DNA from 4 places in the Pseudobacillus sp. FSL P4-0506 genome. Region 1 is predicted to be linked to each of the others. Evidence: riboswitches for the same ligand, from Rfam matches in the RefSeq annotation. Region 1 holds a riboswitch; each other region holds the start of a gene.
The links. A riboswitch is a leader RNA that binds a small molecule or an ion and turns the genes downstream of it on or off. The one in region 1 is predicted to bind S-adenosylmethionine.

Region 1 (3,102 bases):
GACGCTGCAAAGCTGGTGTAAGAAATGTGTTATCCACAAATGTCAGGCAATTATTTGCTTTAGCCAATTTAACAATTCCCTTTATATCCGTTACTTTCAGCAATGGATTGGACGGCGTTTCCATATAAATTAATTTCGTATTCTCTTTTATGTTTGAGGCCACTTCATGCAGATTCGTCATGTCCACAAATGTATGTTCAATACCGAAACGGTTCAAGACACTTGTGACCATGCGATACGTGCCGCCGTATACATCTTCTGTAATTAATATATGGTCTCCTTTAGAAAGCAAAAGAAAGGCCGTAGAAATGGCTGCCATGCCTGATGAAAAGGCAAAGCCCCGCGTGCCGCCCTCAAGTTCAGCAATGGCAGTTTCTAACGCTTCTCGCGTCGGATTCCCAGAACGGCTGTAATCATAACTGCCAAATTGATCAAAGTCCTTTTGATGGAATGTAGAAGCATGCTGAATCGGTACACTGACCGCTCCGGTTCCTTCATCGAATTTATGGCTGTTATGCAATAGTTTTGTTTGGAAAGAATAATTATCACTCATATTTTTCACCCCTTCATGTTCTTGAAAGCTTGTGTCAAGTCATCAATTAAGTCGTCTGCATGTTCAATTCCTACTGAAAAGCGGAGCAGGCGGTTACAAACACCATTTTGAATGCGAACCTCTTCAGGCACATCCATATGTGTCTGCGTTGCCGGATAAGTAATGAAACTCTCGACTCCCCCAAGGCTTTCAGCGAATGTAATAAGCTTCAGATTTCTTAAGAAGTCGTCCACCCATTTTGCTGATTCTAACCGAAAAGAGAGCATTCCCCCCCGTCCCGGATATAAAACATCAGTGACCTCCGGGCAACATCGCAGAAATTCCGAAATTTGCTTTGCGTTTTGCTCATGTTGTTTCATACGCAGGCTCAGCGTTTTCATCCCCCGTACTAACAGCCAGGAATCCAGCGGGGCTAAAACAGCTCCGGCAGCATTTTGCATCTCTTCCACTGAAAGCGCCAGCTTCTCTCCTTTTACTGCGATCAAGCCGGCCAGCAAATCGTTATGGCCTCCTAAATACTTCGTTGCACTATGAATGACAATATCAGCTCCCTGAGTTAGCGGACGCTGCAAAAGCGGCGTGTAAAACGTATTGTCAACGATCAACAACAAGTCATGCTCTTTTGCCAATGCTGCCACTAGTTCAATATCTACTTCCTGCATAAGCGGATTAGTCGGTGTCTCCAAAAAGATCACTTTTGTTTTTTCTGTTATTTTCTTTTTCGCTTCACTGATATCCTGAAAACTGTCATATACAAAAGATAAGCCGAATTTTTTCCATCCTTTCTCAAATAACCTATATGTGCCTCCATATAGATCAGCAGAGACGAGCCACTCATCCCCAGGTTCAGCCAATGCAAGAAGTGTCTGGATGGCCGCCATGCCTGAGGCAAAAGCAAAGCCTGCATCCCCGCCTTCCAAATCAGCAATCGCTTGTTCGACAATTTGTCGTGTTGGATTTCCTGTGCGTGTATAATCATAGCCGGTTGAACGGCCAATTCCCTCATGACGATAAGCAGTTGAAAAATAGACAGGTGCATTCACTGTTCCCGTTGCTGTTTCGCTGCGATTCCCAATTTGTGCTAGCAATGTATCAATGTGTGTATGTGACATGTTCTTCTCTCCTTTATGTATGCGCGAAAAATAAAAAAGCCTTCTTAAGAAGAAGGCTTTTGATTATCTTCCTCTCATCTTCCGGGATGAAACCCGCTGGAGTTAGCACCTTGACTTTACGTAGCCGGTTGCTGAAGCATCATCGGGCCAGTCCCTCCGCTTCTCTTGATAAGAACCTATGAAATTTTAACTTTTTTTAAATGTACAGTAAAAAGATAGAAATGACAAGAGTTTTTTCAATATTTTATTTTTTGGCAAATTGATTATCAATCAAAGCAGTGAAATCAGGCTGTTTTTTTAGGAATTTCAAGTCATATGAAGAGTCAGCAAATTCCTGCACAACTTTTTCATTTACGTCAGCTGTGTACGTAATTCTTTTCCATGCACTATCAACCACATCTTTTGCCAATTCTTGTTTTGTATCTTTTTTAATCGCTGCAATCGTTAACTTTTTCGCTTCTTCTGGATTATTGTTAATAAAATCAATCGCTTTTTTATGAGCATCTACAATATCTTGCACAAGTTCAGGATCTTCTTTTATTAATTTACCGCTCGTGGCGAGTACGGAGTTAGGCAATGTCGTACCGAAGGCAATTTCATCACTATCCACAATAATCTTGGCTCCCTCTTCTTTAACAAGCAAGGAACCCCATGGTTCAGGAACAGCAGCAAGATCTACTTTGCCTGATTCAAACAGACCTGCATATTGGGCCGGCTTGCCTGTTGTATGCTTCATGCTACCACCAATCCGGTTTGATTCAAGACCGAAATCTTTAACGAATGTTTCCATTTGGACGTCATGTGTACAGCCAACACCTGGAGTAATAAATGTTTTGCCTGCAAAATCTTTAACAGAATTAATTCCGCTGCCTTTCCGGGCAACGATCACTGTGCCACCTGAAGAACTGCCGGCGACAATTTTCACGTCCGCTCCATTAGTAAAGTTGTTCATTACCGGTCCAGGCCCGACAAGCCCTGCCTGAACGTCTCCTGTTTTCAGGGCAACCATAAATGCCCCGCCATCCGGGAAGGATTTATATTCAACATCTACATCCTTACCAAGCGCTTCCTCGTAATACCCCTTTTCCCGGGCAATCATTGCCGGCACGTGGTCAAGGTTGGGAAAATATCCAATGACGACTTTCTTTTTCTCTCCAGATTTTCCTTCTTCCGCTGAGTTGCAGCCGGCCAGTACACTCGCCAACAAAAGCAGAATGAAGCCAAAATAACCAAGCTTCTTTTTCATATTCTCTCCCTCACTAACTAAGAATGTTAATTTGTTTCAAGTCCCCAGCGCCGCATAACATTTTTCTCTACTCTTTGGAAAAACGCATAATCTACGATGCTTCCGATAATACCAATCAAAATCATGACAGCAATAACCAGGCTCATGTCTCCAAAATCAGAAGCATATTTTAGTGTGTATCCTAATCCTGG
Region 2 (3,102 bases), 450 kb from region 1:
AATGTTCCAAACTTCAATGAATTCGAGAGCAATCACCGATATATTAAATATTTACCGCTTTAAACAAACGGAATAGGCTCTCCATTTGTTTAAAGTGGTGAAACTCAGACTTGCTTTTTTTTCGGGTATCCGATGAGGATAGCGATGATTCCGCAGATTCCTATAAGGATTGGATAGAAAGAGTATTGTACGATGCTCACTGGCGATATTCCGGCTACGCTTGCGGCTGCCAGGAATTGGGCTCCATACGGCAAAAGTCCTTGAATCACACAGGAGAAGATATCTAATATGCTTGCAGACTTTCGCGGCTCAATTTCATACTGATCAGCCATATTTTTTGCAAGCGGACCAGCAATTAAAATAGCAATCGTATTATTAGCCGTCGATAAATTCGTTAGGCCGACAAGACCGGCAATCCCAAATTCAGCACCCTTTTTCGATTTAATTCTTCTTGTTGCGAGGTGAAGCAGAAAGTCAATCCCGCCGTTAAACTTAATAACCTCCACCATTCCAGCTATTAATATCGCAAGAAAGGCCATTTCATACATGCTAGCCATTCCTTCGCCCATCTTTTGCAAAAGGCTCATTAAATGATAGCTGCCATCCGCTAAGCCAACAGCTCCAGCGAGAACAATTCCAAGTGCTAGCACAAGAAAAACATTCATTCCAGTTAACGCTAGAATAATGACTAAAACATAGGGAACAATTTTTACCCAATTATAGCTTAAATGTTCCACTTGCGCCGTTTCCCCCATTGTGATAGCCCCTAAAATAACACCCGTTACAATAGCTGCCGGCAGCACAATCCAAAAATTCACCTTAAATTTGTCCTTCATTTGTGCGCCCTGTGAACGAACGGCAGTAATGGTTGTGTCGGAAATAAAGGATAAATTATCGCCAAACATTGAACCGCCAATAATCGCCGCCATGACTAAAGCCATGGGAAGGTCAATATGCTCGCTTATCCCCACTCCAATTGGCGCCAATGCAACAATCGTTCCCATTGATGTACCCATGGATAGGGAGATAAAGCAGGCAATGACGAACAAGCCTACGACAAGCAAGTTTTGCGGAACAACCGCTAAAGCAAAGTTAACAGTAGAGTCCACTGCCCCCATGCCTTTTGCTACTTCTGAAAAGGCTCCCGCCAATAGAAAAATAACAACCATCAGCATCACATTTACGTTTCCTGCGCCCTGGCAAAAAATATCCACCTTTCGCCCAAAGGGTTCTTTTCGATTCATCGCCAGAGCCACAGCGCCCGAAATAGCAATGGCTACAATGACAGGGAAGGCGTAAAAATCACCTGTAATAACCCCTGAACCAATAAATAAAATTAAAAAAACAACAAATGGGATCAACGCCCATGGATTCCCTCTCTTCATTGTTCCACCTCCAAAAAATAAAATGGGACACGTCTTTTGCCCATTCTTTGCCTCGAAAAAAGACCTCATCTTGAACGACAAGAAGAGGCCTTATATCTATAAAACACTCCTCTTATCTATCAAGCCTTTGCTTGCTGGATTTGGCACAGCAACTTAATCACTAAGTTCCGTTGCCGAGATCTCATCGGGCCAGTCCCTCCATCTCTCTTGATAAGAAGAAAAAATCTTATTTTTTTGTCACAGCAACTAAAAGACTACATGATTTTTATTCCTTTATCAACAAAAAAATTATGGATATTTTTAAATGACGGATAGAAGATTATATGAGGACTTAAAAAGTATAGCTAATACTAGAAAATACAGGCCAGTGACAGTTATATCATCATTTTCGCATAATTTTTTACAAAGGGTGCCGTCAAAGGAACACGACTTTACAACGATAAATAAATCCTCCTGCTAAAAAGTTTAACATCTCCGTTTAATGATGTAGCCACCATAATGACTCCGGCTATTTCTTCCTCTGTGGCTTCTGCTCTTTTTGCTCCTTGGGAAGGCTATATTTGGAATGTTAATCTGATTTTGCATTAGAAAAAACCCACGCATTAAAAAAGAGGATTCAACATGCGCGGGTTTGCCTTAGAATAGACCTGCCTTTTATAGAAAAGAGGGATTAAAATATCATTGTTTACGCTCAAAGATTTTATTCATACACGTAAAACGTTTTAAAGCTACTGTATTTGAAGCCTACGATTTAACATGATAGCTGCCTTTTGGCACAACTAACGGGGAGCTAAAATAAATAATATTGTATCTCGAATTTTTTTGCCAATTTCAGCTGCCTCTACTCGGGTTGTCTCGTTTAGCCTACTGGTACGCAGCCCATTTCAATCTTCTTCATATTCCTACTGGCGCACTCAGCTGGTCAACAGCTAGAATGCCATTTGCCACATCTTCAGCAGTAATGTCAGAGGATAAGTTCTTCATTGTTTCTCCTTCTTGAGTGGCGGCTTGGCCGACCTTCAGCAGATCTTCATAGGATACGTCCTCTAAGTGTAATTCTTTCAGTGTAGTAGGCAATCCCAGCTTGCGATAAAATGTGATATACCTGTGCAATTCCTCTTCCGGGTGAAACTCTAGCATTAATTGCACAAGCGTGCCATAAGCGACTTTTTCACCATGTGTTAAATGGTGAATGTCGCCGTCTAGCTCTGTGAATCCGTTATGAATGGCATGAGCGGCTGCGAGCCCTCCGCTTTCAAAACCTAATCCAGACAGTAACGTATTCGCTTCTACAACGGCTTCTACATGCTTTGTGACAACGCCTTTTTGAACCGCCTTGTATGCTGGTATCGCATGATTGAACAGCGTATTTTCACACATTTCGGCAATCGCTCTCGCTGCAATGCTTGTCCTCCCGCCAGCCATAGCGGTGCCATTACTATTCAATGTCGCTCTGGCTTCTACCCATGTAGCCATTGCATCAGCAATTCCTGAAGCGAATAATCTTGCAGGTGCTTTAGCAATAATGGCCGTGTCCACAAGAACGAGGTCGGGGTTTTTACTATAAAATTTGTAAGCCTCAAAGACACCTTCATCCGTGTAAATGACGGACAATGCGCTTGTCGGGGCATCTGTCGAGGCAATGCTAGGCACGATAACTACCTTTACTTTCAGCTCGTCAGCTACCGCTTTTGCCGTATCGAGCGCCTTTCCTCCA
Region 3 (3,102 bases), 2.2 Mb from region 1:
CCAACAACGATTTCCTTATCTTCTTTGCCGCCTTCTTTTGCTTTCTCATCTTTCTTATCATCTGAGCCGCCACAGGCAGCCAACGCAAACACAACTACTGCAGTTAACAAAGTAAGCAACCACTTTTTCATCTTTCTTCCCCTCCTAAAATTTATCTTTTATCTAACTTATTAGTAATAAGATCACCAATCAATTGAATCACAAACACAATGATTAAAATAATAATCGTAGCAACCAAAGTGACATCATTCCGGCTGCGCTGGAATCCATCCAGATAAGCAAGATTCCCCAGACCGCCAGCTCCAATCACACCTGCCATGGCCGTGTAGCCAACCAGAGCGATCGCTGTAACAGTAATCCCAGAAACAAGCGCTGGCATTGATTCAGGAAGCAGTACTTTAAAGATAATCGTACTCGTTTTTGCTCCCATTGCTCGCGCTGCCTCAATGACTCCTTTGTCAATTTCACGCAGGCCGATTTCAACCATGCGCGCATAGAAAGGAGCTGCCCCGATGATAAGGGCTGGCAGTGCCGCATTTTCACCGATCATTGTACCGATAAGCGCTTTTGTAAATGGAATTAATAAAACAATCAATATAATGAAAGGAATGGAACGAAAAATATTAACAAAAGCAGAGACAATGCTGTAAATTACTTTATTGCTCCATATATTTCCTTTAGCTGTCAAAAATAACAGCAGACCAAGGAGTATGCCCAAAATAAAGGTAGCCACCACGGATATACCCGTCATATAAAGGGTTTCATTTGTCGCTTCCCACATTTTTTCCCAATCAACATTAGGGAACCATTGTTCAAGCATGATGGATCACCTCCGAGCTGACTTCTTGCTTGTCGAGATAGGCCACTGCTTGTGCCACTTCCTCTGGTTCACCCGTTAAATGAACGAATAGTGAACCATACGCACCGTTTTGCGTCTGCGACACTTTCCCTTGGACGATATTTACCGCTATGTTAAATTGACGGATTAAATTCGTAATGATTGGCTGCTCTGCACTTTCACCAATAAAAGTAAGCTTGACTACCTTGCCATTTGGAAACTGTTCAAGCAAGTGCTCTATGGTTTCTTTTGATTCTTCTGGCTCGGTCACTTGTTGAACGAACCGCTTTGTAATTGGCTGCTCGGGCGATTTGAAAACGTTGAGCACCGAACCAAGTTCTACGACACGGCCTGCTTCCATTACTGCCACCCGATGGCAAATTTTCCGAATGACATGCATTTCATGAGTGATGAGCACAATTGTTAATCCAAGACGTTTATTAATATCAACAAGCAGATCTAAAATAGCATCCGTTGTTTGCGGATCAAGTGCTGAGGTAGCCTCGTCACACAACAGAACTTTCGGGTCATTTGCGAGCGCCCGGGCAATACCGACGCGTTGCTTCTGTCCGCCGCTCAATTGTGAAGGATAAGCGTCTTCTCTTCCTTCCAAACCAACTAATTTAATCAACTCATCCACTTTCTTAAGGCGCTCTTCTTTCGACACACCCGCAATTTCTAGCGGAAAGGCAATGTTATCTCGCACCGTTCTTGACCAAAGAAGATTAAAGTGCTGGAAAATCATGCCGATCTCCTGGCGCGCCTGACGCAGCTCGCTTCCCCGGATTTTTGATATCTCCCGGTCCGCAACAACAACAGAGCCCGAAGACGGATTTTCAAGACCGTTCAGCATCCGGATAAGTGTGCTTTTCCCAGCTCCACTGTAACCAATTACACCAAAAATCTCGCCTTTATCTATCGTTAAGTCAATATTATCTACTGCTGTCACTTTTCCATTTTTTGTGGAAAAGACTTTTTTTACATTTTTTATTGAAATCATGCGGCGGTTTTCCTCCATTCCACCCGAAAAAATAAAAAACCTTTCTGCAAAATGAGCAGAAAGGTGTTCTTTAGTAGATTCCTTTCTCTCATCTCCCAAAGCAAAACGCTTTGTGTGAATTGGCACCTTTTCAACAAGCGCTCGCTGTTGACGGTTGCCGGGCTTCATCGGGCACATCCCTCCACCTCTCTTGATAAGAGCTGTATGCAATATGTTGTTCTTAATGGATTTGATTTTATCATTATTCTACGAAAATTGTCAATTATTCTTTAAAAAAATGTTTTTATGCTGTATCAAACTTTTCATAATAAGGGCGGCATAACCAAAGGAACGATTCAAACCAAAGCTTAACCCGGTAAAATCCTGACACCTCGACTGCCCCCATCGCTTCATACAAGCGCAGCTGACCCTGCCCCTCTAAGAGCGGTTCAAGCCCACCCCTCAACCGTAAATGCCAATGATCCGTGCTGCTATTTGAAAGCTGCATTCCCTGATGGCTGATCACGAGCAGCCAGCTCTCACTTTCTCCTACCAGCAGCACGTGTACAGGTTCGAGCGGGAGCAATGGCCAGATATGCGTTCTACCATGGCAAGCTGCCTGTACAGCTAACAATTTCTCTTTCATTTTATTTCCCCCTCTGTTCGCTTTAGCTTTACTTAATAACTTCCAAGCAGAGGAGGAAATCTCCTTTATTAATTACTCGACAAAGTGCGCACTCATTCGCATATTTCGTCAAACATGCCTATATAAAAAACTGCCTCCCTGTAGGAAGCAGCAATCATATATATTGACTTAACTTCTCATATATATGAGGAACCGACTGAAAGGCATAAATCTTTTCCTTTAATTCCCCTTCTTTAAATATAAGCAGACATGGGACACTTTCAATCGCATGATGAATCGCAAAGCTCTCATGATAATTCACATCCATGCGGGCCCATATAAAGCCGTTGTCTACCTTCTCGACAACGTCGACCATCTTTCCAGCTAATTGGCACGTTCCGCACAGCGGTGTATACGCATAGATGGCTACTAAGTGATTCGTCCTGATTAATTCGTTTATATTTTGTTCCTTTTGCATTTCATCCATCCTTTTGTAAAAACTCCCCATGTACATCAATGTTGGCACTTAATAATACAGAAGCCAGATGGCGGTAAGGAGCAGTAGCGACTTCTTTATAGACACGGTCAATGTATAAATGGTGAGCTTCGGGAAATTCACGGATAAATTGCTGACGCAGCTTTTCCCCGGCGCGGTCTGCA
Region 4 (3,102 bases), 2.1 Mb from region 1:
GCCCGAACAACCCGCTTGTTATTGAAGATGAAGTCACAGTCGGCCATCAAGTTATTTTGCACAGCTGTAAAATTAGAAAAAAAGCTTTAATCGGTATGGGTTCCATCATTCTTGATAATGCAGAAATTGGTGAAGGAGCATTTATCGGGGCCGGTAGTCTTGTTCCCCAGGGAAAAGTCATTCCTCCTCACTCCGTGGCATTTGGCCGGCCGGCAAAAGTGATTCGCCCAGTGAATGAGGAAGACAGAAAAGATATGGAGCGCATTGTCAGAGAGTACGTAGAAAAAGGACAGTACTATAAAAGCATACAAAAAAAGCCTGAAGACCGTTAAAGAGTCTCCAGGCTTTTTGCTGCTTATTAATTTGATGCCTGATCTTTTAAGATTTCAGCTTTGTCTGTTCTTTCCCAAGGAAGATCCACATCTGTACGACCAAAATGTCCATAAGCGGCTGTTTGTTTATAAATTGGACGACGCAGTCCAAGCATATTAATAATGCCCGCTGGACGCAGATCAAAATTATTGCGAACAAGTTCAACAAGCACATCTTCAGAAACCGTTCCTGTGCCGAACGTATCGACAGCAATTGAAACAGGCTGAGCTACACCAATCGCATAGGCGAGCTGGACTTCACATTTATCAGCAAGGCCGGCCGCAACAATATTTTTTGCTACGTAACGAGCTGCATAAGCTGCTGAACGGTCTACCTTTGTTGGATCTTTACCGGAGAATGCTCCGCCTCCATGGCGTGCATAACCACCGTATGTATCCACGATAATTTTCCGGCCTGTTAAGCCCGCATCTCCTTGAGGTCCGCCGATAACAAAACGGCCTGTTGGATTGATAAAGAACTTTGTATGTTCATCGATTAATTCTGCAGGGACCATCGGGTCAATGACATGCTCGCGCAAGTCGCTTTGAATTTGTTCAAGCGCAACTTCCGGATGATGCTGTGTCGAAATAACAATTGTATCGATTCTTACTGGCTTGTCGTTTTCATCATATTCAACTGTTACCTGAGTTTTACCATCTGGACGTAAATACGATAACGTTTCTTCTTTTCTAACTCTCGTTAATTGACGGGATAATTTATGAGCCAATGAAATCGGGAGCGGCATTAATTCTGCTGTTTCATTACAAGCAAAACCGAACATTAAGCCTTGGTCACCCGCACCAATCGCTTCAATTTCTTCATCGCTCATTTGGCCTTCACGTGCTTCAAGAGCCACGTTCACACCCGCTGCAATATCAGGTGACTGCTCATCAATGGATGTCAACACACCGCATGTATCGGCATCAAAACCGTATTTTGCACGAGTGTAGCCAATTTCCTTAACTGTCTCCCGAACAATTTTATTAATATCCACGTACGAAGAGGTTGTAATCTCCCCTGCTACGAGTACGAGTCCAGTTGTAACAGATGTTTCCGCTGCGACACGCGCATTTGGATCTTTTGATAAGATTTCATCTAGGATAGCATCGGAAATCTGATCGCAAATTTTGTCCGGATGCCCTTCAGTGACTGACTCTGAAGTAAAGAGACGACGATTTTTAGTCATGAAACTTCCTCCTTAAAATGATCAACTTACTGCCGATCGATAATGGTACGGTACTCATTTCCCCTAAGTTTACCCTTTTAAAATAAAAAAACCCCTCCTGAAATAAAGAGAGGAAAGGTTGGTCTTATCAACATAGGCCTTTCACTCTTATCGTTCAAGGTTTGCCCTTGCTGCAGGTTAGCACCTTTGTCTTGAGTACAAACTTATATTGTATAAGTGCCGGCAGTCGATATAACTACCAATCACAATCAAGCAGGTTGCCGGGCTTCATCGGGCCTGTCCCTCCGCCAGCTCAGGATAAGAGTATCCGTTCAAGGTTACATCATACGAAATCCGTTCGACAATGTCAACTGGTTTCGTATAAAATCTCTTCATTTTTTCGGTTTCTTTTATAGGAAATCGGACAATCTGTAAATAAAAAAAGTCGCAAAAAAATAAGTGAATAGTATAGACTATTAAATGTAATGTGTTATACTATTTTTGAACAAATAATGCGATAACAATTATTTAATTTCAGATAAAGGATGGTTATTAATTTATGAAGACTGTAAGTGTTTCAAGTGAAATTTTGGAACTTTTAAAAGGTGATAACGTAACAATGCAGCCATCTGTGCCGCAGCTCGTAGAAAAAGTACTTAATCGTAAAGAGGGCGTGTTAACTGCTTCTGGAGCAGTATGTGCTGAAACGGGAAAATATACTGGCCGTTCTCCTAAAGATAAATTTATCGTTGAAGAGCCTTCAGTAAAGGACAAAATTGATTGGGGACCGGTTAACGAACCAATTTCCCCTGAAGTCTTCGATCAATTATACACTAAAGTGATCAATTATTTAAAGGAACAAGAAGAATTGTTTATTTTCAAAGGATTTGCAGGGGCAGATCCAACCCATCGTTTACCAATTCAGGTGATCAATGAATATGCATGGCATAATCTGTTTGCTCATCAACTTTTCATTCGTCCAACTGAGGAAGAATTAAAAGATCATCAAGCAGGCTTCACAATCGTATCTGCTCCGAACTTTAAAGCAGACCCTACAGTAGACGGAACAAAATCAGAAGCATTTATTATCATTTCTTTTGAGCGCCGTATCGTTTTGATCGGTGGAACGGAATATGCAGGAGAAATGAAAAAATCGATCTTCTCTGTAATGAACTACTTGCTTCCTGAAAATGATATTCTGTCTATGCACTGCTCAGCCAACGTTGGCTATGAAGGTGATGTGGCCCTATTCTTCGGTCTTTCTGGTACAGGGAAAACAACTTTGAGTGCAGACCCGAACCGCCGCTTAATCGGCGATGATGAACATGGCTGGTCTTCTAATGGTGTATTTAACATTGAGGGCGGCTGCTATGCAAAAACAATCGGCCTTTCCCGTGAGAAGGAACCACAAATCTTTGATGCCATCCGTTTCGGCTCGGTTCTTGAAAATGTAGTGCTTGATGAACAGTCTCGCATTCCAAATTACGATGATAACACCCTGACAGAAAACACGCGTGCCGCTTATCCGCTACAAGCAATGGATAACATTGTTGATCCAAGCGTAG

Region 2: another riboswitch for S-adenosylmethionine. It lies ahead of MKZ02_RS15880 (Na+/H+ antiporter NhaC family protein); the one in region 1 lies ahead of MKZ02_RS17960 (methionine biosynthesis PLP-dependent protein).
Region 3: another riboswitch for S-adenosylmethionine. It lies ahead of MKZ02_RS06880 (methionine ABC transporter ATP-binding protein); the one in region 1 lies ahead of MKZ02_RS17960 (methionine biosynthesis PLP-dependent protein).
Region 4: another riboswitch for S-adenosylmethionine. It lies ahead of metK (methionine adenosyltransferase); the one in region 1 lies ahead of MKZ02_RS17960 (methionine biosynthesis PLP-dependent protein).

The regions. Positions count from the first base shown of each region.
Region 1 is NZ_JBBOOI010000001.1:3,633,943-3,637,044, forward strand. It holds gene metC (cystathionine beta-lyase) at 1-553, opposite strand, end outside; gene MKZ02_RS17960 (methionine biosynthesis PLP-dependent protein) at 559-1,665, opposite strand; SAM riboswitch class I at 1,737-1,840, opposite strand; gene MKZ02_RS17965 (aliphatic sulfonate ABC transporter substrate-binding protein) at 1,910-2,911, opposite strand; gene MKZ02_RS17970 (ABC transporter permease) at 2,938-3,102, opposite strand, start outside.
Region 2 is NZ_JBBOOI010000001.1:3,187,492-3,190,593, forward strand. It holds gene MKZ02_RS15880 (Na+/H+ antiporter NhaC family protein) at 105-1,385, opposite strand; SAM riboswitch class I at 1,495-1,602, opposite strand; gene MKZ02_RS15885 (glycerol dehydrogenase) at 2,280-3,102, opposite strand, start outside.
Region 3 is NZ_JBBOOI010000001.1:1,419,706-1,422,807, reverse strand. It holds gene MKZ02_RS06890 (MetQ/NlpA family ABC transporter substrate-binding protein) at 1-131, opposite strand, end outside; gene MKZ02_RS06885 (methionine ABC transporter permease) at 152-820, opposite strand; gene MKZ02_RS06880 (methionine ABC transporter ATP-binding protein) at 813-1,838, opposite strand; SAM riboswitch class I at 1,924-2,038, opposite strand; gene MKZ02_RS06875 (hypothetical protein) at 2,122-2,463, opposite strand; gene MKZ02_RS06870 (thioredoxin family protein) at 2,618-2,920, opposite strand; gene MKZ02_RS06865 (toprim domain-containing protein) at 2,922-3,102, opposite strand, start outside.
Region 4 is NZ_JBBOOI010000001.1:1,532,871-1,535,972, reverse strand. It holds gene MKZ02_RS07570 (gamma carbonic anhydrase) at 1-332, shown strand, start outside; gene metK (methionine adenosyltransferase) at 359-1,558, opposite strand; SAM riboswitch class I at 1,703-1,862, opposite strand; gene pckA (phosphoenolpyruvate carboxykinase (ATP)) at 2,097-3,102, shown strand, end outside.